DNA from 4 places in the Ruegeria sp. HKCCD4884 genome. Region 1 is predicted to be linked to each of the others. Evidence: riboswitches for the same ligand, from Rfam matches in the RefSeq annotation. Region 1 holds a riboswitch; each other region holds the start of a gene.
What was found. Region 1 has a riboswitch for cobalamin ahead of GS636_RS04500 (DUF1636 domain-containing protein). Riboswitches for the same ligand answer to the same signal wherever they lie in the genome.
Positions count from the first base shown of each region.

Region 2: another riboswitch for cobalamin. It lies ahead of GS636_RS17635 (DUF1636 domain-containing protein); the one in region 1 lies ahead of GS636_RS04500 (DUF1636 domain-containing protein).
Region 3: another riboswitch for cobalamin. It lies ahead of GS636_RS15610 (hypothetical protein); the one in region 1 lies ahead of GS636_RS04500 (DUF1636 domain-containing protein).
Region 4: another riboswitch for cobalamin. It lies ahead of GS636_RS18025 (DUF4198 domain-containing protein); the one in region 1 lies ahead of GS636_RS04500 (DUF1636 domain-containing protein).

Region 1 is NZ_WVRJ01000002.1:414,740-422,357, forward strand. Features, by position in the region: gene GS636_RS04475 (TolC family outer membrane protein) at 1-1,192, opposite strand, end outside; gene GS636_RS04480 (protein-L-isoaspartate O-methyltransferase) at 1,288-1,941, opposite strand; tRNA gene GS636_RS04485 (tRNA-Cys) at 2,168-2,241, shown strand; gene GS636_RS04490 (SLC13 family permease) at 2,576-4,432, shown strand; gene GS636_RS04495 (NAD(P)-dependent oxidoreductase) at 4,513-5,469, opposite strand; cobalamin riboswitch at 5,616-5,833, shown strand; gene GS636_RS04500 (DUF1636 domain-containing protein) at 5,927-6,301, shown strand; gene cobW (cobalamin biosynthesis protein CobW) at 6,303-7,358, shown strand; gene cobN (cobaltochelatase subunit CobN) at 7,362-7,618, shown strand, end outside.
Region 2 is NZ_WVRJ01000013.1:56,255-63,872, reverse strand. Features, by position in the region: gene GS636_RS17650 (iron ABC transporter permease) at 1-321, opposite strand, end outside; gene GS636_RS17645 (ABC transporter substrate-binding protein) at 323-1,273, opposite strand; gene GS636_RS17640 (ABC transporter ATP-binding protein) at 1,286-2,062, opposite strand; gene GS636_RS17635 (DUF1636 domain-containing protein) at 2,059-2,415, opposite strand; cobalamin riboswitch at 2,654-2,852, opposite strand; gene GS636_RS17630 (D-lyxose/D-mannose family sugar isomerase) at 2,952-3,617, opposite strand; gene GS636_RS17625 (carbohydrate kinase) at 3,633-4,559, opposite strand; gene GS636_RS22760 (ROK family protein) at 4,599-5,579, opposite strand; partial or broken gene GS636_RS22755 (GH1 family beta-glucosidase) at 5,625-6,926, opposite strand; gene GS636_RS17615 (LacI family DNA-binding transcriptional regulator) at 6,929-7,618, opposite strand, start outside.
Region 3 is NZ_WVRJ01000010.1:126,153-133,770, forward strand. Features, by position in the region: gene recR (recombination mediator RecR) at 1-435, opposite strand, end outside; gene GS636_RS15595 (YbaB/EbfC family nucleoid-associated protein) at 497-850, opposite strand; gene GS636_RS15600 (DNA polymerase III subunit gamma/tau) at 1,078-2,841, opposite strand; gene GS636_RS15605 (dual specificity protein phosphatase family protein) at 3,014-3,514, shown strand; gene GS636_RS15610 (hypothetical protein) at 3,517-3,924, opposite strand; cobalamin riboswitch at 4,015-4,237, opposite strand; gene GS636_RS15615 (hypothetical protein) at 4,368-5,228, shown strand; RNA gene ffs (signal recognition particle sRNA small type) at 5,278-5,376, opposite strand; gene GS636_RS15625 (bifunctional 2',3'-cyclic-nucleotide 2'-phosphodiesterase/3'-nucleotidase) at 5,416-7,284, opposite strand; gene nudC (NAD(+) diphosphatase) at 7,468-7,618, shown strand, end outside.
Region 4 is NZ_WVRJ01000014.1:6,102-13,719, reverse strand. Features, by position in the region: gene GS636_RS18035 (ABC transporter substrate-binding protein) at 1-842, opposite strand, end outside; gene GS636_RS18030 (LacI family DNA-binding transcriptional regulator) at 839-1,996, opposite strand; cobalamin riboswitch at 2,214-2,417, shown strand; gene GS636_RS18025 (DUF4198 domain-containing protein) at 2,546-3,331, shown strand; gene cbiM (cobalt transporter CbiM) at 3,337-3,948, shown strand; gene GS636_RS18015 (cobalt ABC transporter permease) at 3,945-4,523, shown strand; gene cbiQ (cobalt ECF transporter T component CbiQ) at 4,523-5,305, shown strand; gene GS636_RS18005 (energy-coupling factor ABC transporter ATP-binding protein) at 5,302-5,958, shown strand; gene GS636_RS18000 (aromatic ring-hydroxylating dioxygenase subunit alpha) at 6,069-7,115, opposite strand; gene GS636_RS17995 (LysR substrate-binding domain-containing protein) at 7,215-7,618, opposite strand, start outside.

The DNA of each region.
Region 1 (7,618 bases):
CCTGCTGAGCGTTCAGCACGTCCAGAGTTGTCCGCGCGCCCAATGTTGCCTCTTCGCGAATCCCGTCAAACGCCACTTGCGAGGCACGAACCCGTTCAGTCGATGCCCTCAGGCTGGCGGTGGCCGCCTGGAACGCCGCATAACGGTCAGTGACACCTTGAGTGATGTTCTTCTGCACGTTTAGTAGGTTCGCGCGGTCGGCATCACGTACCGCCATCGCACGCCGTACACTTGCTGCCAAGCGACCACCGGCATAGATCGGCTGCCGGAAAGTCAGCGAGATGCTCGCATCGTTGACATAATCGCTGTTATCATAGCGTTCAGTAACACCTGCATCGGCGTCAAGCGACACATTCGGACCCAAGTTAGCCCTTTGTTGCTCCACGATTAGATCCCTCGCGCGAACCTGATGCTGCGCTGAGAGAATCGCGGGATGGTTGCGTTGCGCCAAACTAACGGCTTCCGCCTCCGAACGCGGCAGGTTGGGCAAACTCGGCTGTCCCGCTGTACGCCCCGGTGCCTTGCCAACCGCGTTCACATATTCAGCCTGCGCGATGCTCAGCTCACCACGCGCGACCGCCAAATCCGCCTGCGAGTTCGCCAACTGCGCTTCGGACAAGGCAACGTCCGTACGCGTGACTTCTCCGACTTCAAAGCGATCATTCGATGCTCTGAGTTCTTCAGCCGAAACCTCAACGTTGTTTTGGCGGATCGCTACGGTTTCTTCCTGCAGCAACACGCCCAGGTAGGCATTTGCCGCACGGATCAGAACCTGTTGTTCGATGTCAATCAGGGTTTGCCGGGTCGCCAAAACAGTTTCCTGCGCTGATTGCTTGCCCAGAATCGAAGCCCCACCATCATATACTAATTGGCTAAGCGTTAATCCGGTAAAAAACCTAGACGGCTCGTTCGTCGTGACTACGTTATTGACCCGCGACCGGGTGTAGTCTTGACTTACCTGCACGGCCCAGTTGACGATTGGCCGCAACGCTGAAAGCGCAATAGCCACATCTTCATCCGCAGCCCGCAAAAGCGCCCGATTCTGCTCCAGCAAACCGCTTGTATTATACGCACCGATGAAGGCGTCTGTTATGTTATCAGCCCACGCTGCGCGCCCTGGCATTACGCTCATGGCAAGCCCTGCGGTCACTGCGAATACCTTGACCAGCCTGCCTGTCGCTGAACCACGCATACCGAAATCCTCTCAAAACGAAATTACACTGCCCTGCAGGCAGTTTGCGGCCTTGTTTTCAACTAATCAAGGCGGAAGAAAAATCTATCGGCGGACTATAGCGAAAATGCACACTCAGCCGAAAAACTCTCCAAGACCGGCGCGCTGGCGTTGAATGCGTCGCGCCAGCTGACCTGACCGCCAGACTTCCGACCAACCCGCACCGTCCCCAAGTTGCCGTCGACAAACAAGCACGCGATTCGGCCATGTTCCTTGAGTTGATCCAGCAAACCTTCGGGGATTTGCTCGACACCGCCCTGCACCATGATCACATCGTAGGGGCCATGTTCGGCAACACCCTGCTCCAGCGGACCCACATGAATGATGGCATTATCAACATCTGCTTCGGCCAGAAGGTTTTGCGCCTCAGCCGCCAGTGCCTCGTTACTTTCCACACCTACGACCAACTGCGCCATGCGCGCGGCCACCGCCGTGGAATACCCCATGGCCGGCGCGATATCGAGAACCATCTCATCATTCGAGATGTTCAACGCATCCAGCATCTTGGCCAGTGTCCGCGGCTCAATCATAGCGCGCCCCTCGCCCATATCGATCAGACCGTCGACATAGGCAGCTTCACGCTGAGCATCAGGAACAAAATTTTCGCGTGGCACGCTCAACATTGCTTCGATGATCGGGAATTTGGTGACATCAGAGGGTCGGACCTGTGTATCAACCATTGTGCGGCGCCGGGCTGCGAAATCTGTCATTGGATATCTCGTCTCATTCCCATGGATGTCCGGCTTGTGCCACATCCTGACCCGACCAGCAACGGCCCTGTTGCCGCAACCCAGCCAAGGTGTCGAAATAATCCGGCGCCAGCTCATGCGAAATTCATTCTTGTCGCCAAATTTGCACGCAATCCACTGGACGCCCTCCAGGAAAGCTGCTAAAAACCCTCGCACACCACGGCAAGTATTTGATTTTACTTGAAAAGGCGAGTTGGCGGAGTGGTGACGCAGCGGATTGCAAATCCGTGTACACCGGTTCGATTCCGGTACTCGCCTCCACAACATCTTGTTTCCACGTTAGCATTGAGTTTTCGAAGCTTGTGAACGTAGCATTTTGCGTGATTGTCCTGGCATATGGGTTTCATTAAAACCGCAACCCAAACAAACAAGAATTGATGCCCTGAGGCATGCGATGAGGCAACGACCCAAGTATTTGAAGTGAGATGCAATGGGCGGGGGCCTAAATGCACATAGTCGCATGAGTAACATTATGTCAAAATTTGGGGCTCAAGCGAAATTTCATGACAATGAATGCGGGATGAACTAAAGGTTTATTTCAGAATAAGTAATAAGTTCTGGACGTCTAGTGGAACACATAGCCTTTACCTTCGAGATGGGGGTCGTTTGCGCCCTTCTCGCCTTCACAGTTTTCCTATTTGTGTCCGAGGTCGTCAGAATCGACCTTTCCGCCATACTGGTTTTGGTTCTTGTCGGCTTGCTAAGCTACGCACCCGGCCTAGAAAATCTGGCGGATGTGCCGCGTCTGTTTGATGGGTTTGCGTCAAACGCGGTCATTTCGATCATTGCGGTCATGATCGTTGGTGCTGGCTTGGACAAAACCGGCATCATGAACAAGGTTGCGGCCGTTATTCTGAAGTACGGCGGCAAATCGGAAAGCCGCGTGCTGCCGATCATCTCGGGAACTGTTGGCGTCATTTCTTCCTTCATGCAAAACGTCGGCGCCGCCGCCTTGTTCCTGCCAGTTGTCAGCCGGATATCCACGAGATCCGGAATACCGCTGTCGCGACTGCTTATGCCGATGGGGTTCTGTGCGATCCTGGGGGGGACGATGACGATGGTGGGGTCCTCACCGCTGATCTTGCTCAACGACCTGATCCAAACGGCCAATGACGGCTTGCCGGATAATCAGAAAATGCAGCCGTTCGGGCTGTTCTCGGTAACACCGATCGGGGCGGTACTGATCCTGACAGGCATCGGGTACTTTCTGCTGCTGGGACGCTGGGTTCTTCCTGTGCAGGAAGGGGCAGACAACACGGGCACCGGTCAGGGCACACAAGAGTATTTGCAGCGGGTGTATGGGCTAAAGGCAGATGTGTTCGAAGTTGTTGTGCCTGCAGACAGCCCGCTGGTCGGGCAGATCCTGGCCGATATCAACCATGAGAACCACCTGTACATCATTTCAACCTTCTATCGCGGCAAAACGTCAATGGTTCAGGTTCTGACCGCTGAAATCGCAGCCCCTTGTCGGCTGGCGATTGTTGGACGGCGTGGCGAGGTAGAGGTTTTTGCGAAGAAATTCGGCTTAACAGTTCTTCCCGATCTGGATGTTTTTGTTGAGGAGTTCGCACCCACCAACGCCGGTGTCGCCGAAGTTGTCGTTACCCCCGACAGTAAATTGATCGGCAAATGCCCGCGCGAGCTTTTGTTCCGCAAGACATACGGTATGTCGCTTCTGGCTATTCACAGAGGGGAAGAAACGCTCAGCCACGTAGAGACCGATGATCATCAGTCCACTCAGATCGGGCTGGAAAAGTTTCATGCTGGTGACATGCTGGTCGCACACACGCGGTGGGACAATCTGATGCGGATCACCCGCGATCCGGATTTCGTTGTGGTCACAAGCGATTTCCCACAGGAGGAATTGAGACCTCAGAAAGTCGGGTGGGCGCTTGCTTTTTTTGCTATTTCAATATGCCTGATCCTGTTCACCGACGTACGCCTTTCTCTTTGTCTACTCACCGGCGCAGCTGGCATGATGCTGAGCCGTGTTCTCAGCGTGGATGAGGCTTACCGTGCCGTTGGATGGAACACTGTTTTCCTGCTTGCCTGCCTCATACCTTTGGGACAGGCCGTGCAGAACACCGGCACGGCCGCATGGATCGCGCAGCAGATCATGGTCATTCTTGACGGTTGGCCGCTTTGGTCGCTTCAAGCGGGCATCGCTGTTCTGGCAACGGCGTTTTCATTGGTCATGTCGAATGTTGGCGCCACCGTTCTGCTCGTACCGCTGGCTGTGTCCATTGCAGTGGCTGCCGGAGGCAACCCTGCAGTCTTTGCGCTGACCGTTGCCATTTCCACTTCGAACAGCTTCATCATCCCGACCCATCAGGTCAATGCACTGATCATGGGTCCGGCGGGGTACAAGGTCATGGATTTTGTCCGTTCAGGCGGCATCATGACCGCGCTGTTCCTTGTCGTTTCGTTGGTGATGATCAACGTTATGTACTAGCGCGGCAATCGGGGCCGGATTTCTGGACTGCCCCACCCCAATTGCCGATGACATGTCGTTGGAAAGATTAGGCTGAACCTCTACGCCAAACCCCGGCCTTGCGGGACAACCTCATACCCCGGCTCTTCCGGTTCATCATCTTCCATCTCCGGCGGGAAACCGGGGGCTGTGATGTCCAAACCAGTCGCCTCTTCCAGACGTTTGATGATATTCGGCGACAGCTCGCGATCGCCATACCGGGCAATGCCATCTTCAAAAATCTTGATCATGACCGGATTCATTTCCAGAGGCACCCCGGCGCGGTCCGCTACCTCTTGAAACAGACCAATGTCCTTTTTCACCAAGTCCATAGTGAAGGAGATGTCGCGCGAACCATTCAGTATGACCTGACTTTCCGTTTCATGCACAAAGGACGTACCGGACGAGATTTTTATCGCCTCATATGTCGTGTTGAGATCCATGCCCGCCGCCTTTGCCGTGACCAGCGCTTCGGCGCAGGTGATCAGGTTGGCTGTGGCCAGATAGTTGGTCAGCACCTTCAAAACCGAGGCAGAGCCCAATTCACCCGTGTGCAAAACACGCCGTCCCATGGTGGTCAGAAACGGCAGAATCCGCTCAAAAGTCGCACGGTCACATCCCGCGAAGATCGAGATATTGCCGGTGGCCGCCCGATGGCACCCGCCCGAAACCGGGCAGTCCACTGCCGCGCCTCCGCGTTCGATCACCTCGGCCCCCAAACGCTTGACCTCGGCCTCATCGGTTGTCGACATCTCCATCCAGATTTTGCCGGGGCCCACTTCGGGCAGCATCTTTTGCATGACCGCATCTGACGCCGCAGGCGATGGCAAGCAGGTGATGACCGCATCGCAATCGCGCATCAACTGTGCCGGGCCTTCGGCTGCCTTTGCGCCAAGGGCGACAAACGCGGCCACCAGATCCGCGTTCAGATCATGCACCGTCAGATCAATACCGTTCCGCAGCAAGGATCCCGAAAGCTTGCCGCCAACGTTTCCCAACCCGATGAATCCTACTTTCATATGTCGCCTCTCCCTGCTGGCTTGTACCTGTCATGCGATCACGGATTTATCTGACCAATCATGCCGCCCAACGACAACCACAGGTCGCTTTTCACACCCGCCTCCTGATGTTACGCGCAACGCGCTTGACAAGCGGGCCAGCGGTGCCGCATGACCCATTCGTTGGTGTCGGCAAGAGCCGATGAAAAGGGAATGCGTCAACGGATCTTCCGCCAAACGCAGCCGCCCCCGCGACCGTGACCGGAGAGGGTGCCCAATGCCACTGGCCTAGGCCGGGAAGGCGGGACATCCGACAGAGGACCCTGACGTACCGGGCCTCTGACATCCGCAAGCCGGGAGACCTGCCAGCACCCGAAGTTGAAACCGGGCGGGGTGTTCCGGTATCGGGTCCATGTTGCAACACGTGGCCCGCTTGAAACCCCGTCCCCCGCGAAGAGGATTTGGGGGGATGAGAGACATGACTGAGACCACACCGGTCGAACTGCTGGTCTGCACGACCTGCCGCCGCGGGCTGCCCATCGAAGACGATGCGCAACGCCCCGGTACATTGCTGCACCAGGCATTGGAACAAGCAGAGCTGCCCGAAGGCATCACCCTGAAACCTGTCGAATGCCTTTCGAACTGCGATCAGGGCTGTTCTATCGTGTTGCGCGGCGGTCCCGATCGCTGGACCTTCGTTTACGAAAACCTGAACGAAGTGGACCATGTCGATGTAATCGTCGACGGCGCAACCAAGTATCTGGCCACCGAAGATGGCCTGGTGAAATGGCGCGAGCGCCCTGAACATTTCCGCAAAAACTGCGCTTCGCGCATTCCCCCGATTGGAGCCTGACATGTCGAATCTCGAAAAACTTCCCGTCACCGTGATCACCGGCTTTCTGGGCTCGGGCAAAACAACGCTGGTCAAACACCTGATGCAGAACCCGCAGGGCAAACGTCTGGCTGTTGTCGTCAACGAGTTTGGCGATGTGGGCGTGGATGGCGATATCCTGAAATCCTGCGCCATCCCGGATTGCCCTGCGGAAAACATCATGGAGCTGGCAAACGGTTGTATCTGCTGCACCGTGGCCGACGACTTCATCCCAACCATCGAAGCCCTGATGGCGCTGGAGCCGCGCCCCGAGCACATCCTGATCGAAACCTCTGGCCTCGCCCTGCCCAAGCCGCTGCTGAAAGCGTTCGACTGGCCGGATATCCGCTCAAAGATCACTGTCGATGGCGTGATCGCTCTGGCCGATGCCGAGGCCGTCGCCGCCGGTCGCTTTGCCCCGAATGTCGAAGCTGTCGATGCCCAGCGCCTCGCCGACGACTCGATCGATCACGAAACGCCCCTGTCCGAGGTGTTTGAGGATCAGATCTCGTGCGCCGACATCATCCTGTTGACCAAGCCTGATCTTGCAGGGCCCGAAGGTGTGGCCAAGGCCAAAGAAGTGATCGCCGCCGAAGCACCGCGCCCCCTGCCTGTTGTCGAAGTTGCCGAGGGCGTTGTGGATGTCCGCGTTGTACTTGGCCTGGAAGCGGCTGCCGAAGACGACATGGATGCGCGTCCGTCGCACCACGACGGTCACCACGATCATGAACATGACGATTTCGAAAGCATCATCGTCGAGTTGCCGGAACAATCCGATCCAGCCGATCTGGTCGCCAAGATCGAACGTCTGGCGACCGAGCTGAACATCCTGCGGGTCAAAGGTTATGCGGCAGTACAGGGCAAACCCATGCGCCTGCTGGTTCAGGCTGTGGGCGCACGCGTCCGTCACCAATATGACCGCCCATGGGGACCAGAGGAAGAGCGCCGTTCGCGTCTGGTTGTTATCGCCGAGCATGACGACATCAAAGAGGCCGAGATCCACGCGATCCTCGCGGGCGTCACCGAGGCTGCCGAGTAAACCATGCACGTCGTCTTCCGCGAAAGCCACGGGCTCGAGGAAACCGAGACCCCAACCGATCTGGGCCAAAGCCCGGCGGATCTGGTTGTTTTGTCCTTCTCGGACAGCGACCTCGGCGCTTTCGCGGCGGGCTGGCATCGTGGCGGCGGAACCGAGGGTCGAATGCCAACGCTTCGACTGGCCAATTTGACCGCCCTCAAACACCCTCTGTCCGTCGACACCTATGTCGAGCAGACGTTGGACGGCGCCAAGGGCATTCT
Region 2 (7,618 bases), on a different contig from region 1:
CACAGCCCCGGCAGCCGCGCCCGAGGACAGGCCAAACAAGAATGGATCGGCAAGATCGTTGCGCGTGGTTGTTTGCAAAACCACACCAACAACCCCCAATCCTGCCCCGATGACCGCGGCAAACAAGGCGCGGGGAAGGCGCAAGTCGAAAACGATCCGGTGAAGCGGGGACATGTCGCCATCGATCAGGCCTGTTCCTAGACCAATCGCGGCGACCACGTCGCGCACAGGAATATTTGTTGTTCCATAAACGATGGACAGCAGCAAAAGGGCGATCAGAACGATCGCCCCCAGCAAGATCGAACGGCCCAAATGGGCCATATCAGTTGGTCTCCGGGTGCATTGCCTTGACCATCTTTTCGATGGCCTCAATGTTTGCCGGGCCGGGTGTCAGCTCTTCGTAGCGCAGGCCGATCCAGCGCTCGTTCTTGACTGCATCGGTTTGAGACATGACGGGATGATCTTTCAGGAACTGAAAGGTGTCTTCTGCACCGTTTCCTGTCTGATAGTCCAGCAGAACCAGGAATTCCGGGTTTGCAGCAGCCACGGTTTCCCACGACGTACGACCCCAGCTGGTGTCCATGTCATGGGTCACATTCTCTCCGCCTGCTGCGGCGATCATCGCGTCCGGTATCGCAAATTTACCAGCGGTAAACGGCGCATCTGCCGGCCCGTCCAGCAGGAAGACACGTGGTTTGGGCAGATCAGCTGTTTTGGCTTCGATAGCGGCCAGTTGGTCTTTCCAGCCCGAGACAAGCTCTTGCGCCTTGGCTTCGACGCCCATGACCTGACCCAAACGCAGAACGTCGCCAAACAGCAGGTCCATGCTGGCCTCTGGCCGATCTTTGTTCAGATGTACGCAGCTTTCGGTCAGAACCATGGTCTTGATGCCGAAGGGCGAAAGGGTGTCCGGAGTAACCTCGCCACCCGGCTGCATACCGTAATACCACCCTGCAAAGAACATGTCGGGTTCTACTGCGATGAGGTTCTCAACAGTAGGGTATTTTGGTGCAAGCTCTGGTATATCACCGCGCTGTGCATCAAAATCAGGGCTTGTCTTGTACCAGCCCGTGATGCCGGTCAGGCCCACGATCTTGTCTTGCAGACCCAATGCGAAGGCCATGTCGGTCATGTTCATGTCGTGGACAACGATCCGCTCGGGCGCGGTTTCAAAAACCAGCGGTTCGCCGCAATTGTCCACTGTGATGGCTTCTGCGACCGCGCCGCTTGCCAGGCCAGTGAACAGAGCCACAGGCCAAAGTTTCTGCATCATTGTAAGCTCCTGTTATGATGACAGTTTTCTTTTTCGGATATCCAGCGCAGGGATCATGCGGCCTTCATGCTGAAAGCATAGATAATCCACACCAAAGGTGTCGCGGACACGTTCTGAGGTCAGCACGTCGCTGACCGGGCCATAGCCCGTCAGGCGTGTGGATTTCATCAAAGCCACATGCGTGGCGAATTCCGGGATCATGACCAGATCGTGGACGATCATGACCACCGTGACGCCCAGCTCGGCCACCAAGGACAACATGTGCCCCTTGGCGTCTGGATCCAGGTGATTGGTCGGCTCGTCCAGAAACAACAAGGATGGGTTTTGTGCCAAAGCGCGCGCGATGTGAGCGCGCTGTCGCTCGCCACCCGATAGCTGGCTCATCGGCTTGCGGGAAAGATGAGACAATCCGGTTGTTTCCAGAACTCGATCAAGATCTACCTTATGCTCGGTTGCCGATTTATCCGCCTGAATCGGGATTTGCCCAAGCGCAACATAGTCTCGCAAACGCAACCGACCGTCTGGCATTTCTTGCTGGCCTACGACCGCGATGGTTCGGGCACGCTCATGCGCGGACAGGGTGCGCAAGCTTTTGCCTCTTATAAGCACATCACCCAGAGCAATACGTTCTATTCCGCAAAGCAACTTGAGCAGTGTTGTTTTTCCCGCGCCATTCGGTCCCGCAATTGCCAGAATCGAGCCCTCCTCCAAGCCGAAGGATACGTCCTGCAAAAGGACATCGCCGTTCAAAGCGTAATATTCGAGGCCTTCGACCGACAGAAAACTCATGACACCCTCTCCGTTGGAAGGGCTGGTATTCGCGACAAGGTCTTGGTGAATAACGCGGGCGGGCGTTCGGTAGCACTTGTCCAGCCATCGGAACTAAGGCGGTATTGTCCGGCAAATTCCGCCACTGCGTCCAGGTCCAGTTCCGTGTCGATGTCTCCAAACAGATACTGCGCCTTGCCCGGTGCCTGAAGGCCAATGGTGGTTGGTCGGGAACAGCCCGCCATGCAATCAACTGTTCGGATTGCAAATCCCTCGGGCAGTATTGGAGCTAACGCGCCAGTCACTTGATCGGTGGACATGGCACCAGAGCAGGTCGCGCACACAAGAATGAAATGATCAGCGGTTTTCGTCATTGCGTGTAGCGCTTACTGTGGGTTGGACAAAGAAGCAATGTTATAACGTAACGTAGCGCTGAATTAGTGGCACCGCGGGATGCCTCAGCGCAGTAGGTGTTGAAAAAGAAATTTTTGCTGTCAGTCACTCTTAACGCTGTCCGCTCCGCTTGAAACCAAGCGCGGACAGAAGGTGCCACCAATGTAAACACGCGAAAAACGTGCCATCAAAGCCTCCTTCCAGGACGCCCCGCCCCGGGTTGGTTTAACATCGGATGGCAGGTCTCCTGACTTGCGGGTCAAGGCTCGGCCCACCTTCCCAACCCTTTCGGGGTCAGTGGCGCAGTGGCGTCGCTCTCCGCTTACAGTTGCGGGGGCAGTCACGGACTTGGCAAAATACTGTGCCGCACCGTATTCCCATTTTCATCCCTTACGGAACCATCCCGCTCAGCTAGTCTCCTGGTGCTGGACTTGTCAAGCAAGAGAATGAGTGGCGTTTGACGAAATCACTTGGGCTCAGCCCAGTTGTCTGTCGGTTATTGTCAACCCGGTCTACGTCAGTAGTCGGAAACCAATAGGAAATCTGGCGCGGCATCTTCCTCGATCTTTGAAAATCGAGGGATCGGATCTTCGAACACATTATCCGTTCGATCATCATTCACAGTCGAAACCTCGCCGATAAGGCAATCACCGTGCTCGGCCCAGAACGCGTGCCAAACTCCGGGCATCAGGGTTACGCTTTGCCCTGGTTTCAGGCGTAGATGCTCACCTGGTTGCAACGTAACAGGGCAGGCATCGCTGGGCACTGTGACAGGCGTATGCCGGTCGATGCCACCTTCTGGGTCCGATGCATAGATCTCCATCACCAGATCGCCGCCGCCACGGTTGATGATGTCCTCTGCCTTGATGATGTGGCGATGCATCGGAGACAGTTGTTTGTCTTTCGAAATCAGCAATTTTTCTGCGTAAAGCATCCCGCGCCCAGACTGCAAATCATTCACTTCGCCGTTGCGCAGCGTGAAAAGAAACAGGCCCAGTTCATCGAACCGGCCCTGAGCGTAATCGGTGATGTCCCACCCCAACCCGCGGCTGCGGACCGTTTGCGCCACTGGGCTGCGCATCTGTTCGGGTGACCAGTCTGCAAAAGGCGGCAGTACAGCGCCAAAGGACTGGATGAACGCCTGCGCTTCGGATTTGATGCGATTTATGTCAGATCGTTTCATTGGTTTTTCCAAGAATTATAGCTCATGAGCCCAGGGGGGTTCCGCCCCGGCGCGAGATACGGTTACAGCGGCAACTTCGGCGCCCAGTTCCATGGCCGCGTGCAAAGCGCTAGAAGTTAAGTTGCGTACAGCGGGTTTTGTCAGATGCCCGGCGCGGCTGAGACCAGTGAGCACACCTGCATTGAACGTGTCCCCCGCACCGATCGTGTCCACGACCTGCACCGGTTTTACCGGCACCGTCACTTGCGATCCATCCGCCAGATACCCGTTCGCGCCGTCGCCGCCCCGGGTCACAATCAGGGCTGATGGACCGGCTTGCAACAACAAGGCTGCTTTGGCTGCTTCGGGTTCCGCACCGGGAATGATCCAGTCCAGATCCTCGTCCGACACTTTGACGATATCGGATTGCGCGATCATGCGGTTCAAACGCGTTCGAAATCGGGTTTGATCCTGAATAAAACTCGGACGAATGTTGGGATCCAACATGACAGGGCGGTCGTTTCCGTGTTGAGCCAGCAAAGATGCATAAGCATCTGCACATGGCTCACACGCCAAGCTTATACCCCCAAGATACAATGCCGAGATGGCAGGGAGTTGGTCTGGCATATCTTCGGGTGCCAACATACGGCCAGCCGTGTTTTCATCAACGAAACTGTAGGTTGCGTGCCCATCTTCAAGTTGTACAAACGCAAGTGTAGTGGGACGATCCGAGACAATTACATGCGAAACGTCAACGTGGCTGGCCTTTAACGCGTTGATCAGTTGCTGACCAAACATATCCGTAGAAACACCGGTCAACATCCCCACGGACTCACCCAAGCGCCCCATGGCAACAGCGGTATTCAGGATCGCGCCACCCGTATGGGGCACAAAGCCGTGCGCGCCGGACACTGTCGGCTCGGCAATCATGTCAATCAGGGCTTCCCCACAGCACAGGATCATTCCAACGTCCTCTCCCAGAGCCTCAAGCGCAAAAGTCGTTCATCGCTTTAGTGCGTTTTTGCAAAAATTGTTCGCCCCGATGATGCCGAACTCGGCCTGTTCTGAGACGTAAAGGTTCAAGGATTTACGAAGCTCGCTGAACCGCCCGCCGCCATTGAATGCGTCCTTGAAGTCCTGATCAAACAGCCAGCGGTTTTTCTCGGCGACCCCGCCGACAAGAAACACTCCACCAGCAGGCATAAGCGTGACAGCCATATCACCCATAAGCGCGCCCAGATGCGTTGTGAACATCTGCGCAGTTTTGACTGCGATGGGGTCCGAAGCATCGCGGGCTTCCGTCAAAATGTCTTTGGCCGAACGAAACGATGACCGCCCGGTGCCCGCTGCCAGCCCAACGGCCTGATACAGGATTGGAAGGCCAGTTCCGCTCAGAAACATCTCTGCTTCCAAAGCAAGGCTATCGCCAAAGAAACAGTCAGGAGCAATGTGGCGGGCGGCTTCAAAGACGTCGACCTCGTCCCGGTGACGCGGGTACAGCCCAACATGCCCACCTTCGCCGGAAACTGTGTGATAGTGACCTTCGGAAAAAAGCAATGCTCCGACGCCAAGTCCGGTGCCGGGTCCAACCACCAAACGCGTGCCTGCTGGTGGTTTCGCCTGACCTTGCAAAACCGAAACTTCGTTCTGTGTGACGTCAGCAACTGACCATGCCGCGGCCGTAAAGTCATTGATAACAAAAGTATGTTCCGCCCCGGTCGCCTGCGCCAGTTCCAACTCAGACAAGTCCAAATTGGCGTTTGTAAGGCGGATGACGCCGTCTCTGACAGGACCAGCCCCAGCGGCAACAACCGCCTGAGGATTCGTGCCAACCTCATCGCGTAACGCGTGAAATGCGTTCAGCAGATCATCCAGAGTTCCCGTTGGGTGCTTGCGCAGGTCTGTCAGTTCGCCGTTTGTCACAACGCCCAGACGCGTATTTGTTCCACCGATGTCCGCAACCAAATTCCAGTGCTCATGCACAGATCCGGATGGTTGCGCTAACGGCTGAGAGACGTTCTGCCCCTCTGAAAGGGCGGATTTAAGCGCCACGAACGACGCTTTGGGCGTTCTTTCCAGAGTTTCAAAATCCACGTCCACCAGTCCAAACCTTTTCTCGTATCCGAAGGCCCATTCGTAATTGTCCAGCAGAGACCAGACAAAATAGCCTTTAACCGGAACACCTTGTGCCAAAGCGTCCTGCACGGCTGCAAGGTGTGTATCAAGATATTCGATACGGTCCTCATCCCGCACGCGCTCTGCGCTCGCCATTCCGTTTTCGGTGATATAGATTGGTAGCCCGCCCGTATAGTCCTTCTGTGTGCGAACTAGAAAACGGTTTAGGGCAGAAGGTTCTATTTCCCAACCCATTTGCGTTTTTGGCAATGGTCCTGGAACATCCGTCAAGCTGGGCCAAGCGGAATCCTTCGGGGCAATCAGCTTTCGCGTATAGTAGTTCAATCCGCACCAATCGACCTTTGTGCCAATTGTCTCGAAATCATCCTGCCAGCCAGGGGGCAAGTGCGACTCAAGGCCGTCCAGCACCAATTGAGGATACTCTTTCCTGAATACACCACCAAGAAAGAACCGATTGTAAATCGCGTCATACCGGTCCGCTGCAAGTCGCGCTTCGACGCTGTCATCGGCGGGTTCTGCCCATTCAAGGTTGAACACCGCACCAAGGTTGCTCATGCCAAGGCTGCGCATGGCTTGAATGGCGCGTCCATGAGCAAGCAAAACGTGATGCATTGCGCGGGCCGTGGCGCGAATATCGCGCAAACCGGGCGCATGATGGCCCTCGAAATGGCTGAGCCAACCGACACACCATGGCTCGTTGATTGGGGCCGCACTGAACATCCTGTCACCGATGCGGCCCATGATGATTTCGGTGAAGTCTGCGAACCATCCCGCGATGTCTCGGTTGCACCACCCCCCCTGATCCGCAAGAGCGGAGGGCAGTTCCCAGTGATACAGCGTCACACACGGGCGGATTCCGCGGGCCAGCAGCGCGTCTGCCAGCCGGTCATAGTAATCCAGCCCGGCTTGATTGATCTGGCCGCGACCTTCCGGCATGACACGCGCCCAGCTGGTTGAGAACCGATAACAGTCAAAACCGGCCTCGCGCACCAGATCAAAATCCTGCTCGAACCGGTTCAGGTGGTCGCAAGCCAGATCGCCGTTTTCCTCACGCACCACATTGCCGGGTGAGGCCGCAAATGTATCCCAGTGCGTTCGCCCGGCACCACCCTGTGCATGCCCTTCGATTTGATAAGCCGAGGTTGCGACCCCGAAAAGGAAATCTTTTGGGAAGTCAGCGCGAGAATGTTTCATGATTACGTCCTGTTGGGCGCAGGGCCAGTCGAGCGGCCAACAACCAGTTCGGCCTCAAGTAATTTGGTATTGGGCGGACCATCCGGAGACTTGATCCGATCAATCAGCATCTCTGCTGCCATTTCCCCGGCTTGGCGGACAGATGATCGGGTCGCTGTGAAAATCGGGATGTCTTGCCCGTTCTTCAGATACGAAAGGTCATCGTCATGTGCGATGACCGAAACGTCGCGCCCCATAACTAAGCCTGCTTCGTCAATCGCGCGTCTGACCCCGATGGCGGAAATCATCGAGGATGCCAAAATAGCTGTTGGAGGGTCATCAAGCTGCAACATGCCGTGCGTTTCCCGATGCCCGAAAACCTCGGTCATCTCGGCACTGCGCATCAGGTCAGGGTCTGCGATTAAACCGGCTTGCTCCAGCGCCGCCAGATACCCCGCACGTCTGCGCTGTGCAAAATCCATCTCCTCCAGCCCGTTGATAAGGGCGATCCTGCGGTGTCCAAGATCAATCAAAAACCGGGTCGCCCGCAAAAACGAGCTTTTGTTGTTTACATCTATCCAGTCGTAAGGCGTATCCGCGCCCGTTGAACGCCCATGCACGATGAACGGCACTCTCATACGTTTGAGGACCTCGATCCGAGCTTCGTTCACTTTTGGACCTTGCAGCACAATACCATCAACGGCCCCTCGCTG
Region 3 (7,618 bases), on a different contig from region 1:
GGCATTTAGGGCAAGGATGATCTCGGTAATCCCTTCGGCCATCACTCGGTCTTTGAGGCGGGGAATGCGCAACTCGTCCGGGCCAACCCCGTCCAGCGCCGACAGCGTGCCACCCAGAACGTGATAGCGGCCTTTGAAGACGCCCGCGCGCTCCATCGCCCAGAGGTCGGCCACGTCTTCGACCACGCACAACTGTCCGGTTGCGCGGTCTTCGGAATTGCAGATGTCACAGATATCGGTGGTGCCCACGTTCCCGCAGTTCAGGCATTCGCGGGCGGTCACGGCGACTTGCTGCATGGCATCAGACAAGGGTGTCAGCAGCAAAGCGCGTTTTCGGATCAGGTGCAGCACAGCGCGACGGGCCGAACGCGGGCCGAGGCCGGGCAGTTTGGCCATAAGGTCGATCAGGTTTTCGATATCGCTGTTCGAACTCATGGCCTGTCCTGTCTTGCGCCGGAGGGAGCCTCCGGCGGGAGTATTTTTAAAAAGATGAAGCTCAGAACGGCAGCTTGATGTCTGCGGGCAAGCCCATGCTTTCGGTCAGTTTGGCCATTTCTTCCTGCGAACGTTCAGCGGCTTTGGTTTGTGCATCTTTTATAGCCGCCAGGATCAGGTCTTCGACCACTTCCTTGTCGTCACCGTTGAAGATCGACGGATCAATATCCAGACCTTTCAGTTCGCCTTTGGCGGTTGCAGTCGCCTTGACCAGTCCAGCCCCGGATTCACCGACAACCATCATGTTGTTCAGCTCTTCCTGCATTTCGGTCATCTTGGTTTGCAGGTCCTGCGCGGATTTCATCATCTTGGCCATGTCACCCAGACCGCCAAGCCCGCCGAGTCCTTTCAGCATAGTATTCTCCTGTATCTCTGCTTGGGTTCTAAATACGGGCCGCAGCCGCGTGGCACAAGGGTTCCCGCGTTTGACGGTGAGGTCTTTGGAAACGCGCCTCCCTTTGTCGCGCAGTGGCAGGTTGCGCGTTATGTGAAGGCAAGGATTGGGTTTGCCGCACGGGCTTTGCCGAGACTTAGATTTTGGAACCGGGTGATCACGGTAACCTCAATAGACGCGTCACCGGCTCAATCCTCTTCGAACGGGTCCCACTCATCCTCGACTTCGGGCAGCGCCTCGGTCTCGACTTGGGCGGCGCGCTGTTCCGGTGTCTCGATCTTTGTGATCCTGGCCTTGGGAAATTGAGCCAGTACAGCCTGAACCAGCGGGTGTTGTTCGGCTTCGGCTTTCAAAGCCAGTTCGGCCTTGTCCCGAATTTCAGCAATTGTCGGCGCATCCCCGTTCGAGACGATCGAGACAGCCCACCGGTTTCCGGTCCAGCGTTGCAGGGCCGAACCCAGCCTGGGCGCAAGGTCTGTCGGTGCCTGCGTGGCTGGGGTGAACTCGATCCGACCGGGCTGATAAGACACAAGTCGCACGCCGTTTTCCACTTCGACCAGCAGTTTTACGTCGCGGTTGGCGCGGATCAGTTCGACCACGTGATCAAAAGTCGGGAACCGGGCGAGAGCCGTCTGCACATCCTGAGCCAATGCAGCAACTGGCGCGCCGCTTGGGCCGCGGGGGGTCGAAACGTAGGAAGGTGCCGGAGCCGCGCTGGCCCGCGCTGGCATTGCACCCTGCCGGGGGGCTGATACTCCGCCATTCGGCCCACCAGTTGGAGGCGTTGGAGTGTCCTGCAGCCGTTTGATCAGTTCTTCAGGGCTGGGCAGATCAGCAACATGGGTCAGGCGGATAACGGCCATCTCAGCGGCCATCATGGCATTGGGCGCGGCCGAGACTTCTTCGAGCGCTTTCAGCAACATCTGCCACATCCGAGTCAGGACACGCATCGGCAGCGCCTCGGCCATGTGCTGGCCACGGCTCCGTTCGTCAGGCGAAACAGTTGGATCTTCGGCAGCGTCGGGCGTAATTTTAACGACGGACACCCAATGTGTGATTTCGGCCAGATCGCGTAAGACGGCCAGAGGGTCTGCGCCCTCAGCGTATTGCCCGCTGAGTTCCGTCAGCGCACCCGCTGCGTCGCCCCGCAGGATCATGTCCATCAGGTCCAGAACGCGGCCACGGTCCGCAAGGCCCAGCATTGCGCGGACCTGCTCGGCAGTGGTTTCACCCGCCCCGTGCGAAATCGCCTGATCCAGCAGCGAGGTTGCATCCCGTGCCGATCCTTCCGCGGCACGTGTGATCAGCGCCAGCGCGTCATCGGCGATTTGGGCATCTTCGGCGGTTGCGATCTTTTGCAGAAGCCCGATCATATCTTCGGGCTCGATCCGGCGCAGATCAAAGCGCTGACAGCGGGACAGAACCGTGACCGGCACTTTGCGGATTTCGGTTGTTGCGAAGATAAACTTCACATGTTCAGGCGGTTCCTCGAGCGTCTTGAGCAGCGCGTTGAAAGCGCTGGTCGAGAGCATGTGGACCTCGTCGATGATGTAGATCTTGTAACGCGCGCTGGCGGCGCGATAGCGGACACTGTCGATTATTTCGCGAATGTCATTCACACCGGTTCGGCTGGCGGCGTCCATCTCCATCACATCGACATGGCGGCCTTCCATGATCGCCACGCAATGTTCGCATTGCCCGCAAGGCTCGGTCGTCGGGCCGCCATTGCCGTCGGGGCCGATGCAGTTCATACCCTTGGCGATGATCCGCGCGGTGGTGGTTTTGCCGGTGCCGCGAATGCCGGTCATGATGAAAGCCTGCGCAATCCGGTCCGCTTCGAATGCGTTTTTCAGGGTGCGCACCATGGCGTCCTGACCCACCAGATCGGCAAAGGTTTCCGGGCGATATTTGCGGGCGAGAACCTGATAGGCGGGGCTGGGCGTGTCGGTCATGTTTTCTCGGTCGGATTCGGTGCTTCGGCTCAGCGTAGTGGCCGCTGCCTTCCGCGTCCACTGCGAGGCGCGATGATTTTTGATTTAGATTCCGACCGGATTCGCACTAAGCTGTTCCAACAAAATTTAAGACTCATTTTTGTAAAGAGTTCCTGGTGGAGGACACACGTTCATGTCGCAGCTGGTTATCTATGCCCTGCAAGTCGCAGGAGGAACGCTGGCCCTGACGTCTATACCCGGACATGGCGGGGACTATGAGACGGATCTGGATACGATTGCCGCGTGGAAGCCGGGGATTGTCATTTCAATGACAACGGATGTCGAGATGCTTCAGCACGGGGCGCAGGATTTTGGCAGCGATATTCAAAGCCGCGCCAGCCGGTGGGTGCATCTGCCGATCGAAGACTTTGGCGCACCAACGGCGGCCGTTGAAGAGGCGTGGCCAGAAGTTAGCGCCGCCGCCCGGCATGCCCTGGCTGGAGGAGGCCGAGTGCTGGTGCATTGTCGGGGCGGCTGTGGCAGGTCGGGGATGGTTGTCCTGCGTCTGATGGTCGAGTGCGGCGAACGGGCTGACAAGGCGCTGGAGCGTCTGCGGTCGCTGCGCCCCTGTGCTGTGGAAACAGACGCGCAGCTGGCTTGGGCGGCCCGGGTTTCCCCGGCGCAGGTGGTGTGACCTCAGGCCGAAAGCTGTTCGGGTGCGTGTACGGTTTTCCGGGGCCGTAGCGTTGCAACCTCGATCATCGCGCATGGTGGGTTTGCAATGATGCCAGATGGCAGAGTGCGGAACGTGTTTCCAAAAATCAGATCAGCATAGAGGTTCAGGTCCTCAATTGCTGCGTTGGGCTGCGTGTCACAAAACACGCGAACACTGTCTGATTGTGCCTGGAAAATTGCCTGACACCCTTCCGCGCAATGTGAAAGCTCACTACTGCCGTCGAACTCGAATGCGTCGCCTGTGGCCGCCGAAGCTTGTGTCATGGCCTCGGAGATCGAGCGCGCCAGCCGCGCCAGGGCGGGGCAGGTTTTACCCGTCCGCTGACATACCGTTGCGCTGTATTCATGCGTCTTTGTCTTCCAGATCATCCTGCGCCCTCCGCGCGTGGTGGACAGAAGGATCGGGTCAGGTGGGACAGCGAAGTGCAGTCAGGACCTGCCCGGACACCCCGCCCGAGTTTCGGTTTCAGTTTCGATGGCAGGTCTCCTGACTTGCGGGTCATGGCTTTGCCGACCTTCCCAGCCCTCGGGGCCAGTGGCGTTTCGGCATTGCTCACCGCTTACAGTTGCGGGGGCAGTCGCGGCATTGGTTAGCGTCCGGATGACCAGACGGAACCGCACCGTGTTCCCTTTTCATCCCGACCCCTTGTGGGGGACAGGAACCATCACACAATCGCTAGCGTCTGATCCGGTTCCGAGTCAAGCGGATCTTTGGCCCCGACGTTTGGTCATGCTGGATGGGTAAAAACTTCCCGCGTAGAGTTTCAATTATTGAAGTAAGAAACTTTGTCTTCGGCGCAGGGTCAGGGATCATGTTGGATACAGAACAGACGGTTTTAACCGAAGAGTTCCTCTTTCCGTCCGGGTCATCAACCCTTTCAGCGCGCTTGTACCGACCGTTGTCGGAACCCGGCACAGTGGTTGTGCTGAACAGTGCCACAGGCGTGCCACGCGACTATTATCGCCACTTCGCACGTTGGCTGGCCGCTGAGCGCGGCATGGCGTGCCTAACCTATGATTACCGGGACTTCGGGCACTCTTTGACCGGCCGCATGAAGGATGCACGTGCGACAATGGCCGATTGGGCCTTGATCGATATGCCGGCGGCGCGGGCGGAAATGCGCAGGCGTTTTCCCGGTGCACAACAATGGACGATTGGTCATTCTGTAGGTGCCATGCTGGGACCCGTACAGCCCGATATCGACAAAATCGACCGGATGATTTGTGTGTGTTCTGGGCTTGTGACCCTGAACGATCACCCATGGCCCTACCGTGGATTGGCCGGGGTGTTCTGGTATGGGCACGCCCCATTGCTGGTCAAAGCGCTTGGGTATTTACCCGGAAATGCAATCGGTTTTGGTGCGGATTTGCCGGCATCGGTCTACTGGCAATGGCGTAAATGGTGCACCGCTCCTTCGAGTTACATGCCCGAGATCGGAGCCGGGTTGCCTGATGCGCGTTGGACAGAAACTGAAAAACCGGTGGATCTGTTTACTTTTGAAGATGACCAGATGGTCCCACCCGAGGCGGTATGGCGGCTTGCCGATCTCTATGGCCCCAAGGTCAAACGACATCTGCTGAAACCTGCTGAATTTGGGTTATCTGAAGTTGGGCATATTGGGGCTTTTGCTCGTCGTAACGCGGCCCTTTGGCCACGCTTTGTCGACATTTGAACAAGCTTAGGGACGAGACCGCGTATCACCCATTAGGCATGTGTGGAGAAAGTGAGAGGTTGGACATCGACCCAAGCGGGGCTCGTTGTGGCTGCTTCCTTCCGGACCTGACCAGGTTGGCGAGGCGCTCGCCCGCGCCAACCTCTCGACTCTGGATATAGGGAAGGCTAGGGCAAAAGACAACCCGTCAGAATGTTAGGCGGATACGCTCGAATCCGGCGTCATCGGGACTTAGCAGTTGAGCGTTGAACATGACCAACTCATCCATGTGTTCAAGGGCACCCGGACCTGTTCGAAGCAAGGCATTTACACCCGCTCGAGCTGTCAGTGTAAACGGATATGGGTGTCGCGCTACGGGATCGGGCGGAAGGCGACGAGACAGGTAATCCCGCGTCAGTTCCTTGATGTCGAGCGGTGGTAGGTTGATGCGTTGGGCCGCAGAGGCGGCAGGAAAATGTCCGCCTCCGCTGGCGCGGTAATTGTTGCTGGCCAGGACGAATCTTTGCGCAGGTTGAACAGGTTGGCCACCGAATGTCAGATTGCGAATTCGCCTGTTGTCAGGGTCGACCAACCGACCGTCATTGTCGAAGCGTGCAGGTTGCGATGGATCGATTTGATAGGACAGGCCGAAGATGACGTCGAAATTGTAACCAGCACGTTCGGGGTTTACTAAGTCCGCTTCTGTATCATGCGACAGCTGGTTGAGCACGCTTGCCGACATTTCCAGCCAATCCAGCACGTCGGCACCGTTGATCTGTAATGCGCGCAGTTCATTGGGAAACGGATACAGGTCTGCAACGTGACGCAGGCATATTTCCTCCGCTGGGACATCTGTAAAATGCCGTGGGCCAGCGCGCCCACCGCTTTTCCCAGGCGCCACGGCTGACAAAAGAGGTAACTCTTCCAAAGCGGAACCGTGCAGGAAAGAGCGCAAAGCGGCAGCCTGTGCCGCAGCGACCAAAGCCAAGCCGCGATCCGGTGCGCAAAAACTGAAATAGCTGTGCATGGATTCTGATACGCGCGCGACGGGTTTGGCAACCGCGCTGCGTGTCTGACGATGGGCGTCAGCGAACAGACGCACCATATCCTGGTCTTCCTCGACCGCGATTCCGCTCGCGCAAACCGGGCGCAGGTCCACGCGACATTCTTCAATGCTGAACCCGGCATTCGGTCGCGGAGAAACTACAAGATCAATGACACCAAGATAAGATCCAGCCGACCCGGCCATGACAACCGGGGTTTCATGCACCAGCCCGTTTGCGTGATCGAGATATTGGGCGTTGGTATCGGTGCGACTCGGAAAGGTCAGATGCGTATGCCCGGCGACAATGGCGTCGATTCCGTCGATGGCGGCCAAGGGAATTATGGCATTCTCCATCCCTTCCACCGGCTCTGTTTGGCCCAGGCCAGAATGCGCCAGAGCAACGATAAGGTCACATTCTTCAGCGCGCAGTCGTTTTGACAGGTCGCGTGCCGAGGACAGAATGTCTTCGGCTGTGACCTCTCCGTTCAGGTGATGCTCTTCCCAGCGGGTGGTTTGAGGCGGAAGAACGGATATCAAGCCGATGCGAAGGGGCATATCTTTGCCACCCAATGGCACGGTGCGGTCCAATATCGCAAATCCCTGCCATGCTTGCAGGCTACCCGATCGATGCAGGTTGCTGCACAGGACAGGGCAAGGGGCTTGCGAGATGATATTGTCCAATACCGTCAGCCCAAAACCAAAATCATGGTTGCCGAGACCTATGGCGTCGTACTCCAGCGCCGCAAAGGCTTGCATGACCGGATGCGGCACGTCGTTCTGGGCCGCCCACTCGCCCAACGGCGTGCCCTGAATTGCATCCCCATTGTCCACCAACAGAACCAAAGCATCCCCTGCTTCTTGGCGGGCTTTGCGGATCAGGCTGGCGGTGCGCGTCAATCCTAGCGTCGGGTCAGGAGTATCCGTGTAATAGTCAAAACCTGTCAGGTTCATATGCAGGTCGGTTGTTGCCAGAATACGCACATGCCCACGGTTTTTTTCGGAGGACACCTGCGTCGAAGGGTTTTGCTTCACTTTGAATGGTCTGCTTTTGAATAGGGTTATTGATTAATTCTTACAAAGCGTAACCTAAATGATTTTTCCGGGGCCGCCATGCGGCTTTTCAGCGGCAGACATGCGTGTTGCGCGTGTTTGAATTGCCATTGCAACACGGTCTGAGACATGGCAGCCCTGTGCCAGGGACCAAAAGGAATTCCAATGAAAAACGCAGAGCAGGTGACCTTTGGCGGCTCGGGTCTGGATCGGGCGGCCCATATGCGCGGAAATGCCGAAACGTTGACGGCGGCGCAAAGCCACCCGGCGGCGGCGTGCATGATGATCTGGCGCGGTAAAGTTCTGGTTACGGGCC
Region 4 (7,618 bases), on a different contig from region 1:
TTGATGGTCGGCGGGGCGCTGTCGCGCAGACCAGCCAATTCGTCCAGAATAAATGGCGACCATATGATCATGGCGGCTTTACCATCAAAATACAGCTCGCGCGATTGCTTCCAGAACAGCTCACCCGGAGGCGAAGCTTTGGAAATAGCCTTGTAGAAATCCAGAACTTCGGTGGTCTTGGCCTCATCAAGCGGCTGGAACCCATCGGGGCCAACAGGGCTGACACCGTTTGCCAGGAAAACATGCTCCAGCACCTGGCTCATGAAGTTCTCGTCAACTTTGGTGGCCGAAACAAAACCATACATTTCTGGCGGGTTATGCAACGCCTCAAGTGCGGCCTGAATATCTGCAAAACTGTCAGGCGCCTCCAAGCCGGCCTCTTCGAACAGGTCCTTGCGATAGACAACCATTTGCGTCCAGCCATCCACCGGAACCGAGGCGGTTTCACCATTGAACGCTGCCATGCCCAAGGCACCCGGAGCGAAAGTATCAGCGCCCAGTTCTTCGATCACTTCGGTCGCAGCTTCGGTGTCCAGAATGCCCGCTTCGGCCCACGGCAGGGCGTACTGCAACGGGTGGTAGACCACATCTGGCAAGTCACCTGCGGCAAAGGCTGCGGTTGCGCGGGTGCCCAAATCCGTTTCTGTGACAGGGATCACCTCAACGGTTGTACCGGTCTCAGCTTTGAACTGGTCAGCCATTTCCTGCTGTTTCGCCAGACGCTCGGGCTGCTCTTCGGTCGTCCAGAAACGGATCGTGTCCGCCTGTACCGACATGGCCGTCAGCGCCAGTGCCAACGAAGAGCCGAGCATCAGCCTAGCTGCTTTTGGTGTAAGTTTCATGGTCGGTTTCCTCCCCGATTGTCTTCCATGGATTGTTTGATTTTTTTCGCCAACTCGTTCGACGTCAGCAGTGGCGGCCCGTCAGAGTCGCGTTCGATCAGCACCGCCTGGCTAAGCTCGCGCAAAGTTGCGGGTTCTTCCCCGCGGGTCTGACGTATAAGCATCGTTGCAAGGCGTTCGCCTGCCCGTTTGGAGTCGACGCTGAACGTCGTCAGCCCGGGGCTGGCGTATTGGCATTCCGGGACCCCGTCATATCCAAGAACCGAGACATCGCGCCCGATCTCAAGGCCAAATTCTGCGCAAACAGAGTAGCTTCCCAGTGCCGCTTGGTCTGTCGCAAATACTATCGCGGTAGGCGGGACAGGAAGACGCAATACAGCGCGCGCTTCAGCGGCCCCTTCTTCGCGGGTGCGGGCCCCTTCGCGGATCAATTCGGGATCGACTGGCAATCCTGCAGCCCTAAGCCCGTCGACATAGCCATCCCGACGCAGGTGGCTGTAGTTGAACTTTGGATCACTGCCGACAAACCCGATACGGCTGTGACCAAAACGGACCAGACGTTCGACCGCGCCGCTCATGGCTTTTTCACCGGAAATATCAAACCACGACGTATCGTCCTGATAGCCGGTTCGACCATATCCTGTCCGACCATAAAGGATGAAAGGCACCTGCAGGTCGCTGAGGTACCCAACTCGCGCGTCATCTACTTCGGTACGCGGCAGGATAAATCCATCGGCCTTTCGTTCTTCGACCAAACGGCCCAAAACATTTAACATGTCCTGCTTCGACTTCGCGGTCGAAATTGTCATCGTCCAGTCAGACGCACTTGCAGCTTCACAAGCCCCTGCCAGAAAGTCCTGAAAAAACGGATTGTGCCGGTCCGGTTCTTCACTGTTGATGACCATGGCAATGGCACGCACGCGCCCTGTTCGAATAGCCTGAGCATGGCTGAGCGGGCGATACCCCATCTTGCGCGCCGTCACCTCAACACGCTTTCGCGTTGATTCTGAAATGTCGGAATACCCGTTCAATGCACGCGACACGGTGCTTTTCGAAAGGCCAAGGTGATGTGCCAATTCGTCAAGCTTCACCCGCCCACCGGACGCGGCGCGCTGGGACCGGATTTGTCGCTGTTGCAATTCGGGATTCGCCATCATTCTTTCATTTAACTGCTCCGAAACCGGTTTCGGCAATCAAAAAATTAATTCCAGCACCCCGCGACGGACAATCACTCCCAATCAACGAACAGGTCACAACACCAACACTTAGACATCACCGCAGCCGATGAGTTTAAAGCGGAACACCTCTGGAATTCGCAGATGACCCTCCCAATGCCGCAATCGGGAGTTGACCATGATCAAGTTTTTCTGTCATCAACGCGCCATGTTCGGTTCCGGGGAGTCACCCGGAGGCAATAGGGAATGCAGTGCGGCACATTCTTGGCCAATTCTGCAACTGCCCCCGCAACTGTAAGCGGCGAGCGAGACTGATTACGCCACTGGGTCACACCCGGGAAGGCCAGTTTAGCGTTAAGACCCGCAAGTCAGGAGACCTGCCGAACATGCGCCCTCGGAAAGGGTGCTCATCATCGGCGACGGGGTGTGCGCCGGATCTGTTTGCCTGTTGGGGCAGATAGTTTCGCATTCCCCTATGTCAAAAACCAATGCGTGCCGGGGAAGGCGCGACGTGAGAAGGACGTATTTGTGAAACACTTTTTGTTGGCCGCGGCCGCTACTGCGGCGCTGCCCGCGCTGGCTCAGGCTCATTTCTTGCTGGAATACACCGAGGATACCATGATCGAGCGTCCGGGCGACGTTCCGGTCAAGTTGGTCTTCTGGCATCCGTTTGAAGCCGGGCACGTGATGACCCTGGAAAAGCCAGAAGAATTCTATGTGATCCACAACGGCGAAAAGACCGATCTGTTGGGTACATTGGAAGAAACCACATTCGAAGGCCCCGAGAACAGCGCCAAAGCCTTTCTCGGTTCGGTCCCGGTGAAACGTTCCGGCGACTATGTGCTGGTGACGGTACCTGCGCCTTACTACGAAGAATCCGAGGATATCTATATCCAGCAGATCACTAAGGCTTACCTGAACCGCAATGAACTGCCCACCGACTGGGATCAACCGCAAGGTCTGGCGACCGAAATTCTGCCGTTGAACAAGCCCTATAACGTCATTGCAGGTTCCACCTTCACCGGCCGTGTACTGAGCGAAGGCGAACCGGTTGCCGGTGCTGAGATCGAAATCGAATACATGGCAGCCGAGCCCGATCTGGCGGGAAACGGTGCCAAAGACGCCACAGCATCCCCACTGCCGGGCGGCGCATTGGTCGCGATTTCAGATGAGAACGGCTATTTCACCTTTGGTGTACCGAAAGCGGGTTACTGGGGTTTTGCTGCTTTGGGTTCGGGCCCAAAAACCGAATATGAAGGCAAAGAACTGAGCCAGGATGCTGTGATCTGGATCCGCGCCTGGGATCTGGAGTAACCCCTATGCACATCGTGGACGGAGCCCTCTCGAACCCAGTTGTGATCGGCGGCGCAATCGCAGCGGCTGGCGGCATTGCCATAGGGCTGAAATCGCTGGACCTCGACCGCATTCCCACCGCGGGCGTCCTGTCGGCCAGCTTTTTTGTAGCCTCGCTGATCCATGTGCCGATCGGCCCGTCCTCTGTGCATTTGATAATGAACGGTCTGGCTGGGCTTTTGCTTGGCTGGGCCGCTTTTCCTGCGCTGTTTGTTGGCTTGCTGCTTCAAGCCGTGTTTTTTGGTTTTGGCGGTTTGACTGTGCTTGGGATTAACACGGTCAACATCGCACTTCCGGCGGTGCTGACATGGATGATCTTTGGCCGATTGATCGCACGCGGCTCTCCGGTGCAGGGCGCTGTTTGGGGCGGCATCGGAGGAGCGTTTTCGATTGCAGCCACGACGGCCCTTGTCGCTGTCTCTCTGGCTCTGTCTGGTGACGAATTCCTACCAGCCGCGAAACTGGTCTTTTTTGCACACATTCCCGTCATGGCAATCGAAGCGGTACTTACCGGTTTTGCTATTCTATTGGCCCGCAAGGTCAAGCCTGAACTCTTTCTGAGGGGTGCCCCCGTATGAGACAGCTAATTTTTGTTGTTGCGATATGGCTTACCCCGCTTCCTGCGCTGGCCCATAAAGTTATCGCCGGGGTCTTTCCTGCAGGCGACGCGATTGAAGGGGAATTGGGCTTTTCCAACGGCGACATGGCTGAAAACCAAGAAGTTGTTGTTTACGGCCCCGATGGCGCTGAACTGGGGCGAACAGTCACAGATACCGATGGTTTCTTCCTCTACACCCCCACCGAACCTGTCGCGCACACGTTCAAAGCAGATCTGGGCGCCGGTCATCTTGCCGAGGTCACCATGCCCGCCGAGGAAGTGGCTGAGATTTTGGGCGTGGATGCGGAGCTTGTAAAACCTGTTACGCAGGTTGAAAACGCAAACGACACCGCGACGACTGTCGCGTCATTAACCGACGAGGAGCGCGCGGCCATTGCCCAAGCGGTGCGAGACGAAACCCGCCCTCTGCGTCGTGAGATTGCAGCCTATCGCGAACACAACGACTTGCAGACCGTTCTTGGTGGGATCGGCTACATCATCGGTCTGTTCGGTATCGGCTTTTTTGTCGCTGCACGCCGGAAAATGGCCGCCTGATGGCTCACGCTCTGGAACCCCAGGCAAAGACGCTGGCCGAAGCTGATGCCAGCGCACCCTTCGGGGTGATCGGAGAGTTGGACCCTAGGATGCGGATCGTGATGACGTGCTTTTTTGCTGTTGTTACGGTTTCGCTATCCAGCATCCCCGCGTTGATTGTGGCTCTGGCAATCTCTATCGGCTTGCTATTGATGTCTCGCCTACCCGTGCGCCGCACACTTAAACGCATGGCCATGATGGACAGCTTTATCATCTTCATGTTGATACTTTTGCCCTTTTCCATGCCCGGTGACGCGATGTTCACCCTGTTTGGGTATCCGGCCAGTTGGCAGGGACTGTGGAAAGCCATTGAGATCGCTCTGACAGCCAACGCCGTGGTCCTGACCCTGATGGTTCTGGTCGGCACGTTGGAACCCGTCACTCTGGGTCATGCTTTGCACAAACTACGCTGCCCAGATGCTCTTGTGCATTTGTTGATGTTCACCATCAGATATATCGAAGTCTTGCGCGAAGAATATCTGCGCCTTCGCGGCGCCATGAAAGTTCGTGGCTTCCGCCCCGGCACCAACTGGCACACGTATCGCAGCTTTGGCTATCTGGTGGGCATGATGCTGGTGCGTGCCATCGAACGGTCAGAACGCATACTGGGCGCTATGAAGTGCCGAGGTTTTTCTGGGCGTCTTCTTTTGCTGCAGGATTTCTACCTGACCCGGCGGGATTGCATGTTTGCTGTGACCTTGGGTTCGATCTGCCTTGGTCTTCTTTGCCTGGATTTCCTATGACGATCCTTAAACTCGAAGATATCCATTTCGCCTATCCCGGGCAGGCATCCGTGCTGGACGGGGCATCGCTTTCACTTGATCCGGGGCAACGCCTGTCAATAGCAGGGCCCAATGGCGCGGGAAAATCCACGCTGTTTCGCATTGCCCTTGGATTGCAGAAACCGACCGCAGGACGCGTGATTGCCCTTGGCAAGGACCGACGGGCCAAAGCAGATTTCCACGAGGTACGCCGCGAGATCGGGCTGGTGTTTCAAGACCCCGACGACCAACTATTTTGCCCCACCGTTGCAGAAGACATCGCGTTTGGACCGCTCAATCTGGGCCGCAGCAAGGCCGAAGCGCTTGCCATCGTTGACAAGGTGCTGTCCGATCTGGACTTGATGCACCTGCGAGACCGCATCACGCATAAATTGTCCGGGGGTGAAAAACGGCTTGTGACCCTTGCCACCGTGCTGGCGATGGAGCCGCAAGCGCTGTTATTGGACGAACCAACCAATGCGCTCGACACCAAGAACGAGGCCCGTCTGCTGGAGATCCTAAAGGACCTGCCACAGGCCATTTTGCTGGTAAGCCATGCCCCATCCTTCCGCCAGGCATTGGCGCCGGACACGCTTGAGCTGAGAAATGGAAAACTGGTTTCGGCTGGGTTTTGACCTGCAAGACACCAGTTTCAGCTGGCTAATACATTGCACCAAGATCCTGCCGATCTGCCCTATTTCCGGCCACGTTTCCGATCATTTGAAGTGGATCGTTAGACCAGAGCTCAGGCCTGAACTGCAAGTTCGGCGGATGCCGTCTCAGCTTCAATGGCAGTGTCCAGCGCCTTGCGGAACAGTTTGGCCCCCTTGTCCAAGCCAAGATCGATATGAGGTGTCTTGGCGTGCTTCATGCCAAGATGCACCTCCTCCAACACCTCTTTGTCCTCAAGAAAGGCCATACGCGCGCCGTCATTCATGAACTTTGAAACTTCAGCATTGTCGGGATCCGTATTGCGATGCTGGAACCAGAAATAGCGGGTGCGGTCTTCGTCAATCGGCGTCATGAAATTGTACGAGATATTGACATAGGTCTTGTCGACCGGGGGTTTGCCATAGCCGCCGGTTCCAACGGGCGTGTAAACAGATTTGTTCAGCGCGATTGCAGGCAGGCACATCTCGTAGTGCTGCAGCCGATCACAGTCGCCCTCGAACGCGACCAGATTTGCGTAATACGGTGAAGGCGGTTTGTTTTCGATCCAGCGTGACACGATCACACCACGATCGGTTTTCTCAACATCCAGCGGTTCTTCATCCGTGCCCGCGCCCGCAAAAGACGTGACATGGACCCAGGCCACATGGCTGGGATCCAGTAGATTGTCGCAGACCCACAGGTAATGGCAGTCGATATCCATCACACCACCATCGGTTTTGCCCCAGCTTGGGTCATCGAAATTCTCAATCGGAAAAATCTTGTCCGGATCCGCAAGGGCAGGATCACCCATCCAAATCCAAAGATACCTGTACCGATCCACCACCGGATAGGATTTCACGACCGCCCGGCGCGGGGTCATTCCGCGCTGAGTTGGGCTGTCGGTACATTTGCCTGAGCAATCGAATTTTAGGCCATGATACCCGCATTCGACGATATCGCCGATCAGATTACCCTTTGAAAGCGGAAGTTTGCGATGGGGACAGGCATCTTCTAGCGCGACCGGAGTACCGTCCTCTTGTCGATAGAGCACGATGTTTTCACCCAGAAACGTCTCGGCCTTCAGTTCGCGCCCGACGTCCTTGCTCCAGGCGGCGACATACCAACAGTTTCTCAGAAACATTCAGCTCTCCAATGTTCTAGGTGCCTTTTGCCAGTATGAGTGGCTGAACACTCACATACCATGCCAGAGTTTTAATGGCTTATATAAGCTAGGCTAATTTCAAAAGGATGCAGACTGCGGGATTTCGGGTTGTGTGGCAACTTCGGAGTGAATCCATGTCAGGAACTCGGACACTTTGGCGCTGTCTTTGGTTTCATGCGGTTGGACCAGCCAATAAGACAGCGGTGATTGGGTCATTTCTTTGAAGGGCCGAACCAAGCGGCCGTCGCTCATCATATCAATGACCAACGGTTCCCGCCCTAATGCCACGCCTAAACCTTCGATTGCCGCCTGAACAACCATATTGGACTGTCCCAATCGGCGTGTTCGAAGCGCGGTTGGCAGAGTCAGACCACAGCGCCGCGCCCAGAACTCCCATGTGGGGCTGGCTGCCCCGTGATGCAGGTTCTCATCCACCAGCATTGTGTGTCTGGCGAGGTCTTCAACGTTTCGCAGATCAGGCA